Regions from separate parts of the Pseudarthrobacter xylosi genome, predicted to be linked through region 1. Evidence: predicted binding sites of a transcription regulator. Region 1 holds the regulator's gene; each other region holds the start of a gene.
What was found. The regulator Rex, encoded in region 1, represses fermentation and respiration genes when NADH is low (regulators of the CRP and FNR family bind a similar motif). The targets are predictions, from matches to a motif close to CTTGTGAANNNNTTCACAAG.
Positions count from the first base shown of each region.

Region 2: ACZY1F_RS20900 (glyceraldehyde-3-phosphate dehydrogenase) is a predicted target of Rex. The motif match lies at 1,202-1,221, and genes of this name have one in related genera.
Region 3: ACZY1F_RS13365 (queuosine precursor transporter) is a predicted target of Rex. The motif match lies at 1,415-1,434, and genes of this name have one in related genera.

Region 1 covers NZ_JBVAYT010000001.1:280,176-283,444, forward strand. Annotated here, with positions in the region: gene ACZY1F_RS01340 (hypothetical protein) at 1-321, shown strand, start outside; gene ACZY1F_RS01345 (MFS transporter) at 570-1,376, shown strand; gene ACZY1F_RS01350 (redox-sensing transcriptional repressor Rex) at 1,435-2,178, opposite strand; gene ACZY1F_RS01355 (glutaredoxin family protein) at 2,269-2,523, opposite strand; gene ACZY1F_RS01360 (HAD family hydrolase) at 2,657-3,269, shown strand, end outside.
Region 2 covers NZ_JBVAYT010000017.1:8,029-11,297, forward strand. Annotated here, with positions in the region: gene ACZY1F_RS20890 (YaaA family protein) at 1-728, opposite strand, end outside; RNA gene rnpB (RNase P RNA component class A) at 786-1,172, shown strand; gene ACZY1F_RS20900 (glyceraldehyde-3-phosphate dehydrogenase) at 1,440-2,918, shown strand; gene ACZY1F_RS20905 (hypothetical protein) at 2,996-3,199, shown strand.
Region 3 covers NZ_JBVAYT010000005.1:277,766-281,034, reverse strand. Annotated here, with positions in the region: gene ACZY1F_RS13370 (dienelactone hydrolase family protein) at 1-546, shown strand, start outside; gene ACZY1F_RS13365 (queuosine precursor transporter) at 549-1,265, opposite strand; gene ACZY1F_RS13360 (TetR/AcrR family transcriptional regulator) at 1,448-2,104, shown strand; gene ACZY1F_RS13355 (TIGR01777 family oxidoreductase) at 2,134-3,048, shown strand; gene ACZY1F_RS13350 (hypothetical protein) at 3,045-3,269, shown strand, end outside.

The DNA of each region.
Region 1 (3,269 bases):
CTGCTTGCCACCCTTGCACTGTTCACCGTCGCACCTGGATTGGCTGCCGTGGTCCTCCTTCTCGTCCTGGTGGCCCTCGCCTTGGCCGCGGCCCAGATTGTCCTGGTCCTGAAAATGAAAGAAGGCAAGGAGTGGGCCCGCCTGGCCCTCACAATCGTGGCCGGAGTTTCACTGGTGCTCGCCGTGATCGGCGGCAGTGTGGGCGGCAGCAGCGGGATCGGCAACAACTGGCTCGGCTTCCTCATCTCCGCCGCGGCAACCGTCCTGATGTGGCTGCCGAACTCGCAGGCCTGGTTCAACTCCGTCAAGGGACGCGCATAGCCGGATCTCACCCGGCCTGCAGGGCTGTGATGGGCGCTGAGGGCCGCGAATAGACAGCCGCGCGTGCACGAATATCCCCTGGACACAGGGTCTTGAATCAACCGGGCTGAGTTCCGCCGGAATACCTCTCTGGAATGATCCCCCGCGGCACGCGCCGGGGGTACGGTGGGAACTAAGCCGTACTGGGGGCAGGCCAGTTGGACTGCACCCAGCAGCCGAACTGACATCCGACCTGCAAAGGACCGCTCATGAGCACGCCTGTCCCGCCTCCCGTCCCGAACGAGCCCGAGCCCGGCAACCAGCCGCCAGCGCCCCGATACGGCGAGAACAGCCCGCAGTTCGGGCAGCCCACTCCCCCGGCACCGCAGTACGGGCAGAACGCCCCGCAGTACGGCCAGCAGACTCCCCCAGCGCCGCAGTACGGCCAGCAGACTCCCCCTGCCCCGCAGTACGGGCAGAACAACCCGCCGCAGTTCGGCCAGCCCACTCCTCCGCCCTATGGCCAGCAGCCGCACGGACAGTCTCCGTACGCGCAGTACCCGTCCGAACAGCCCCAGGCCGCGGGATCCAACGGGATTCCCCAGCTTGTCAACATCTCGTTCTGGCTGCTGATCGGCGCGGGTGTTGTGTATGTCATCAGCCTTCTGATGGGCATCGGCATGCTTGACGATCCTCAGATCCGGGATGCGTTCGACGATGCCATGCGTAGCAGCGGCGCCACTGGTGCCGAATTCGCGTTCGACGACTTCAAGGGCGTCATTGCCGGATCGCTCGTAGTCTTCGCGATCATCGGTGCGGGACTGTACGCACTCGTTGCCTTCTTCGTCCGCAAGGGCAAGAACTGGGCCCGTATCCTCGGCACCGTTTTCGCGGCACTGTCCATTTTCGGCCTCTTCGGACCGCCGAGCATCGGAACTCTGGGAACTCTGGCGGGGATCGCGGCCATCGTGCTGCTCTACCTGCCGGCGGCAGCACCCTATTTCCGCAGGCAGCAGGTATTCGGCAGCCCGTACGGGGCCCCGGGCACAACGCCTGGCAACCCCTACGGCCAGTAGCACCACCTAGCTCCAATCCACACCCTAACGGGCGTGGACCCCACCAGCTGCCAACGAACTAGGCGGTCTGGTCCGGGGTCTGCGCCCGTTGTGCATGATAGGCGAGGATCTGCAGCTCGGTGGCCATGTCAACCTTGCGGAGGTTGACGCCCTCGGGGACCTGGAGCATAACGGGGGCGAAGCTGAGGATGCTGTGGACGCCGGCGGCCACCACACGGTCGCACACGGCCTGCGCCACGGTGGCCGGAAGCGCCAGGACCACCATGTTGGCGCCCGTCCGCTGCAGCACGGCCTCCATGTCCGCGGCGTCGCTGACGCGCAGCCAGCCCACCTCATTGCCCACCACCATCTGGTCGGCGTCGAAAATTGCCACCACGTCAAAGCCGCGGGACTCGAAGCCGCCGTAGCGGGCCAGGGCCTTGCCCAGGTTACCCGCGCCAACAATGGCGACCTTCCAGTCATGGGTCAGCCCCAGGGCTGCGGAGATGTGGCGGCTGAGGTACTGCACTTCGTAGCCCACGCCGCGTGTGCCGTAGGAACCCACATAGGAAAGGTCCTTGCGCAGGGTTGACGAGCTCACACCCGACGCTTCTGCCAGGGATTCGGATGACACGCGTTCGACGCCGTCTGACAGCAGCGAGTTAAGGGCGCGCAGGTAGATGGTCAGCCGCGCCACTGCCGCGGGCGGTATCTGCTTGGCGGCCTCTGCGCCGTGCAGAGGCCGGGTACCATGGCCAGGCGGTGTTCCCTGGACATCCTCTGCACCTTGGACAGCCTGGGAAGATGAATCCAGTGATGTCACTATCCCCTCCATCCCATCGCGTCGTGAGTCCACTCTAGAGCCCCGCCGCCGGTGCCAACAAAGCCTGTGTCATTCTGCGAGGCCGCTGTCCTATTGGGCCATGGCGCGTTGAAGGACGCGCTCCAGCCGGGCTTCGTCGATCTTCCAGAAATCGCGTTGGATTCCATCCACCAGGACCACGGGGATTTCCTCCGCATAGCGCTCACGCAGTTCCGGCAGCTCATCCACCAACTGTTCCGTCCACCCAAGTCCCAGCAAGGCAGTAACGCGCCCGACGGCGTCGCGCGCGTCTGCGCACAGGTGACAGTCTGCTTTGGTGATGAGCACTACCTCGGGTTTTGCCATGTATTAACCGTAACGCCCTTAAGGGCAGAGAACGGGGCAGAGGGCAGGAGCCGTGGGCGGGGCCCGCGGCGGCGCGGGCGGCGGGCACGGGCACTGAATTCCCGGTCACCGACTATTGACTAGACTCGTGGACATGCCCGAGGAGAAGTACGTCGCTGTGGTGACCCAGCCGGATGCGTTGATGCAGACCGGCGAAGCCGCCTTTTTCGACGTCGATAACACCCTCATGAAGGGCGCCAGCCTTTTCCATGTTGCCCGCAAGATGCACCAGCGCGGCGCCTTTACCCTGACGCAGGCTGCGGGGTTCGCGTGGAAGCAGTTTAAGTTTGTGGCCCGCGGCGAGAACATGGACGACGTCCACGCCGTCCGAGATTCCGCCCTCACGCTCGCAGCCGGCATCACCGTGGAAGACGTCAAGGCCTTGGGCGAAGAGGTCTACGACGAAATGATCGCGTCCAGGATCTGGCCCGGGGCCAAGGCACTGGCGCAGCAGCACCTCCGAGTGGGCCGGCGGGTATGGCTGGTCACCGGAACCCCCATTGAGGTCGCCGCGGTCATTTCCACGAGGCTGGGCCTGACCGGAGCCTTGGGCACGGTTGGCGAGGTTGCCGACGGCATGTACACCGGCCGTCTGGTGGGTGACATCCTGCACGGCGCGGCCAAGGCTGTGGCTGTCCGGGAACTGGCCGACACTGAAGGCCTGGACCTCAAGCGCTGCTGGGCCTACAGCGACTCATACAACGACA
Region 2 (3,269 bases), on a different contig from region 1:
CGCGCTGAACCATCGACCAGCTCGGCGTCCCATTTTTCGCGCGTGGCCTTCAGCAGCTGCCCCGGGGTCTGCGGGGCGTTGCCGCGCCGGGCCAGCAGGTGCCGCGCCAGCTCGCCGCGGGTGTGCTTGGCGAAGTGGCTGACCACCTTGCGCACGCCGTTGACCTCCGTAAAAACATTGACGGCCACCGTCTGAGTCGCCGGCGGCGCCCACGCGGCGGCATAGGTGCTGGAGCGGCAGTCCACGAGCAGATGCCCAGAGACCGACTCCACGAGGGCCGCCGAAATCTGAGGCTTCCAGAACGAGGCGAGGCGGCCGACGTCGGGCAGTGCCGTTCCCATCGACAGCCGGTAGGCGGGCACACTGTCCGCGAAGCGGATGGCGCCCCAAAGTGCCGAGATCACCAGCACCGATGCATCGGCCTTCCGCCGCTGCGCCGGCGTCAGGGTCTTGTAGCCGAGGGCGTCGTACAGAACGCCGGAATAGATCTGGTGAGCCGGGGCCGCCGGTTCGGCGTGGAGCCGGGTGTTGCGTTCGACGTCGTCCTGCAGCGATGCGCCGACGCCCAGCAGCGCGAGGGCATCCTCATGTGCGCTGACCGTCCCCAGCGCCTCCAGGACTTTGGCCCGGTAGGCGTTGAGTTCGGGAAAGCTCAGTGACGGCCAGTCGACGGCGGACCCGCGGACCGCGGGGGTCTTGCCTTCGGACGGGGGAAGCAGAATCAGCACCGTACGATCCTACCGGCGACGGCGTCACCTCCCACCGGCGGTAGACTTGGCTGCGGATGGGTTGACTAGGCGGCCGCGCGTCACGCAAGTGGCTCGAGGAACGTCCGGGCTCCGCAGGGCAGGGTGGTGGGTAACGCCCACTCGGGGTAACCCGCAGGCCAGTGCCACAGAGAACAGACCGCCTGCGTCTTCCGGCAACGGAAGCTCAGCAGGTAAGGGTGAAACGGTGGTGTAAGAGACCACCAGCTTCCCGGGTGACCGGGAAGGCTAGGTAAACCCCACCCGGAGCAAGGCCAGACAGGACACGTTTGAGGGCTGCCCGCCCGAGTGTCCGGGTAGGCCGCTGGAGGGCGTCGGCAACGGCGTCCGTAGATGGATGGCCGCTACTCCCGCGCTGGTAACGGCACGGGAGCACAGAACCCGGCGTATCGGTCAACCCATCCAACACCCCCGCCGGGCACGGACCAGCCCCGCATGTGAGTGATTTCACGCTGGTTGCGGCGGTCCGCGGGTCTGCTCCAGCCTAGAATGGAGAGCGAACGTAGAAGTTCTGCCGCCGGGTCTGCGTTCGCAGCCGGTGGCTTTTCTTTACGCTTCTCCACGGCACCCGGGATGGACCGCATCCTGCCGGTGCCAGAGCCCCTGGACAACATCAGGTGGCCGCCAACCGCGTACGAGGACGTACGCGGCTGAACCGAGGAAGGTAGTTCTGTGAGCCAGACGTCAGATTCTTGTCTTGATACGTGGATGGGCCGGGAGGCTCTCGCCGAGGCCATGATTCCGGTGATTGGCCGGCTGTACCGCGAAAACAATGTGGTGACCAGCATTCACGGCCGCAGCCTGATCAACAAGTCCACCATGAACATCCTCAAGGCGCACCGTTTCGCCCGCCGTATGAGCAACACCGAGCTCCTGCTCGAAGAAACCGCACCGCTGCTGAATATCCTGGCGCAGCTGGAGCTGGGCGCGGCGGCCATCGACGTCGCCCGCCTGGCGGAGAAGTTCAAGGCAGAAGGCGACGGCGCCACCCTGGAAGAGTTCCTCCGCGCCGAGCTTGCCGAGGTAGTTGGCAAGCGTGGTGGCGATGACCGCACCAGCACCGACGTCGTACTGTACGGCTTTGGCCGGATCGGCCGCCTGCTGGCGCGCCTCCTCATTGAAAAGGCAGGCGGAGGCCACGGCCTGCGCCTGCGCGCCATCGTGGTGCGCCGCGGCTCGGACAAGGATCTCACCAAGCGTGCCAGCCTCCTACGCCGCGACTCGGTCCACGGCTCCTTTGAGGGAACCATCCGCGTGGACGAGGACGCTAACACCATCACCGCGAACGGTGTCCAGGTCCAGGTCATCTACTCGGACAACCCCGCCACGATCGACTACACCGCCTACGGCATCAACAATGCCCTGGTGGTGGACAACACGGGCCGCTGGCGCGACGCTGAGGGCCTGTCCCAGCACCTGCAGAGCAAGGGCGTTGCACGCGTTCTCCTGACTGCTCCGGGTAAGGGCGCGCTGAAGAACATCGTTCACGGCATTAACCACGGCAGCATTGAGGACACGGACCAGATCGTCTCGGCGGCGTCCTGCACCACCAACGCCATCACTCCGGTCCTGAAGGCGATCAACGACAAATTCGGCGTGATCCACGGGCACGTGGAAACTGTCCACTCCTTCACCAACGACCAGAACCTGATCGATAACTTCCACAAGGGCGACCGTCGCGGCCGCTCCGCCGCGCTGAACATGGTCATCACGGAAACCGGTGCGGCTACTGCTGTGGCGAAGGCGCTGCCCGAGCTGCTGGGCAAGCTCACGGGAAGTTCCATCCGTGTCCCCACTCCGGACGTTTCGCTGGCCATCCTGAACCTCAGCCTGGAAAACGGCACCACCAAGGATGAGGTGAATGATTACCTCCGCCAGATGTCCCTGCATTCGGACCTCCGCAAGCAGATTGACTACATCGATTCGCCCGAGGTTGTTTCCACGGACTTTGTTGGCTCCCGCCGTGCCGGCATCGTTGACGGCCTCGCCACGATCTCCAACGACAAGAACCTGATTCTTTACGTCTGGTACGACAACGAGTTCGGCTACAGCTGCCAGGTAGTCCGGGTTATGGAAGAAATGGCCGGCGTCAACCCGCCGGCGTTCCCCGCCAAGGAAGCCGCTGCCGCCTTGGCGGCCATCGCCGTCTAGGCCGTTTGCCGGGCCGGCCACCCGACATTCCCGGCTGGTTGCTGGAATCAGCCGGGAATCGGGACCACACTGGTGACATGGATAACGAAACTCTGCACGAGACCACCCTTGAACACGCCCTCGACGTCGCCAAGGCCAACCATAAAGAAGCCATCCGGCTCCTGGAACAGGCGCGCGCGTTTCGGGCTTCCGGCGATGTCGGCGACGACCGGGTGCGGCAGCTCGAAGGTCTCCTCCAGGTTGCCGAAGAAGACCTGCACCGTGTAGCCCGGGAGCAATAGCGCGCCCCAGCGGTAGGCGGCCTACCCGGGCCACTCTTCCTCCCCATTGTGGATAACCGTTTCGGTGTCA
Region 3 (3,269 bases), on a different contig from region 1:
GCGGACCTCGCCCCGACCACGGACATGACCACTCCGGAGGGGCGGGCCGCTGCCGGCAAGGCCGCCTTTCCGCGCTTAGGGCACCTCACCACGGACAAAGCGCTGCCGGACATTGACGCGTGGGTGGAAGCGCTGGGAACGCTCGACGACGTCGCGCCGGGTCCGATCGGTACGTTCGGGTACTGCATGGGTGCCCGCCTCGCGGTCCGCACGGCCATCGCCCACCCCGACGCGGTGGCAGCCTGTGGCGGTTTCCACGGCGGTGGCCTCGCGAGCGACGCCCCGGACAGCCCGCACCTGGGACTCGACAAAGCCCGGGCGCGGTTCGTGTTCGGCCACGCGGACCACGACAAGAGCATGGATCCCGACGCCGTTGCGCGTCTGGGAGCGGCGCTCGACGCTGCCGGGCTCGAGGCTTCCAACGAGATCTACGCCGGCGCGCCGCACGGCTATTCGATGGCGGACACCTCGATGTTCCATTTTGAGGCCACGGAGCGCCACTACGCCGAGCTCCGCGCCCTCCTCGACGGAACGCTCAAGGGCTGACTTTACGCGCCGTAGCTCGGTTCGCGCTTCTTGATCCAGCCGATCACCAGGGACGTCACCGGGACGAACAGGAACTCAACCAGGGTTTTGTAGACGAAGCCCACCACCACGTAGTTCACGAAGGTGCCGAAGTCCGTGATGCCGATGACGGACGCGGCGATGCTGCAGAAGATCAGGGTGTCCACGAATTCACCTGCGCCGGTGGAGCTCATCAGCCGCGCCCAGAGGGACTTCTCCCCGGAGCGGGCCTTCATCTTCACCAGGATCCACGAGTTGATGGTCTGCCCGGCCAGGAATGCTAGCAGTGAGGCCAGCACAATCTGCGGGACCGGGCCCAGCGCACCCTCCAGGGCTGCCTGCTTGGACGTGCCGAAGTCGTCATCAAAGCCGGGCAGGGCGATGATCACCCAGTAGCAGATCGAGGCGAACACAGACAGGGCAAAAGTGGTGAAGATGGCTTTGCGTGCCACCTTGAAACCGTAAACCTCGCTGATCACATCGCCCAGAATGTAGGCCAGAGGGAAGAGGAAGAAGCCGCCGTCGGTGATGATCGGACCGATCGCGACGCCCTTGGATGCGCCGATGTTCGAAAGGATCAGCACCACGGCCATAAGGGCCAGCATGATGCCGAAGTACGGCGAGCCGATCGATGCGAATTTGGCGGCTGTGCCTGCGGGGTTGGTGACGGGCAAGGCGTCACGGCCTGAGGGGGAGGGCATGGGGGTGTCCGTTCATAGTGGTTCGCTCGGCGTACCGTTCCGCAGCGAAAGGTGTCGCGGGACGCCGGCTGTATTAGCACTGTCACGCCATTCTCCCACCAACCCGGGGCACCACCGTTTTGAACACGTTCAGTTCCATGCCATACTCATTTCTGAACACGTTCAAAAAAGAGGGGAATCCGGTGACAGCCAAAAGCGAGCAGACCCGCCAGCTCCTGGCGGATGTGGCACTGCGCATGTTCCGCGAGATCGGCTTCGAGAAAACCACCATGCGGGCCATCGCAGCAGAGGCCGGCGTCTCCGTGGGTAACGCCTACTACTACTTCGAGTCCAAAGATGACCTGGTCCAGGAACTCTACGTCCAGGTCCAGGCAGAACATGCCGCCAAGGCTGACGAGGCCCTCAAAGGCCTCAAGGACCTGGGCAGCCGCCTGAAAGCCACGCTGCACGCAGGCCTGGACGTCATGGCGCCGTACCACCGCTTCGGTGCGGATTTTGTGGCCACGGCCATCCGGCCGACGTCGCCCGTCAACCCCTTCGCGGGAGAGTCGACGGCGGCCCGCGAAGCCTCGCTGGACATCTTCCGGGCTGCGGTGGAAGGCGCCAGTCCGCAGGCGCCGAAGAAGCTGCGCGCGGAGCTGCCGGAGCTGCTGTGGCTGGGCTACATGGGGATCGCACTGTTCTGGGTGTACGACACCTCGGAAGGCCAGCGCCGCACCCGGAAACTCGTGGACAGAGCCGTCCCGCTGATCGCCCGGGGACTCTCGCTCGCAAAGATTCCCGGCGTCAACAAAGTGCTGGACGATGTCCTCAGCCTGAGCCGCAGCGTTCGCGACTGAACGCACCACCGAACACAATGGGGAAAGTCATGAACAAAGCAAAGACCGTGGTGCTGGCCGGAGCCTCGGGCTTCATTGGCACCTACCTCCGGGAGCGTTTCGAGCGGGACGGCTGGAAGGTCCGCACCATCGGCCGCCGGGCAGCCAAGGGCTCGGCTGAGTCCGCAAACTGGGACGACGGCGCCATCACCCGGGTGCTGGACGGCGCCGACCTCCTGGTGAACCTCGCCGGACGGTCGGTCAACTGCCGCTACAATGCGCGGAACAAGGCGATCATCCTCGATTCCCGAGTCACCACCACCGCGGCACTCGGCCGCGCCCTGGCACACTGCCAGGCACCGCCGTCGACCTGGCTCAACGCCAGCACCGGCACCATCTACCGGCACGCGGACGACCGGCCGCAAACAGAGTCCGACGGCGACCTCGGCAACGGTTTTTCCGTGGATGTGGCGCGCGCCTGGGAAGCCGCCCTGGCCGCGGCGAACACACCCGGCACCAGGAAAATCCCGCTGCGGATCGCCATCGTGCTGGGGCCAGGCGGCGGCGCGCTGCGGCCCTTCGCCACCCTCGCGCGGCTCGGCCTGGGCGGGCATATGGGCCACGGGAAGCAGAAGTTCAGCTGGATCCACGTGGAGGACCTTTACCGCACCGTCCGCTTCCTGCACAAACGGACCGACATCTCCGGCCCGGTGAATGTGGCCTCCCCGGACGTCGTGGACAACCGCGAACTCATGCACCTCGTCAGGCGGGCCTATGGCTCCCGGCTTGGCATTCCCACCCCGGCCCCGCTGCTTAGACTGGGCGCCGTGGTGATCCGCACCGACACCGAACTGGTACTGAAGAGCAGGTGGGTCCAGCCGCAGAAACTGCTCGATGCCGGGTTCATCTTCCGGCAGCCGGAGCTGGGGCGGGCCCTTCTCACAATCGCCAAGGGCAGGGCATGAACCGGCCGCTCCGCGTGACGTTCGGCCCCGCGGCGTTCCTGCTTGGCGCTGCTATCACCGTGCTCTTGTTTGGTTTTCCGCACGGCGCCACAGGCTACGTTTTCGGCATTGCCGCGGCCATCCTGCTGGGAATGCCGCTGGCTTTGGCCACCGGCATCCTGATGCGGCCTGTCCGCGACCAGTTGCTCCACGTTGCAGCCATCGCGGTCGTCGGATTGGTG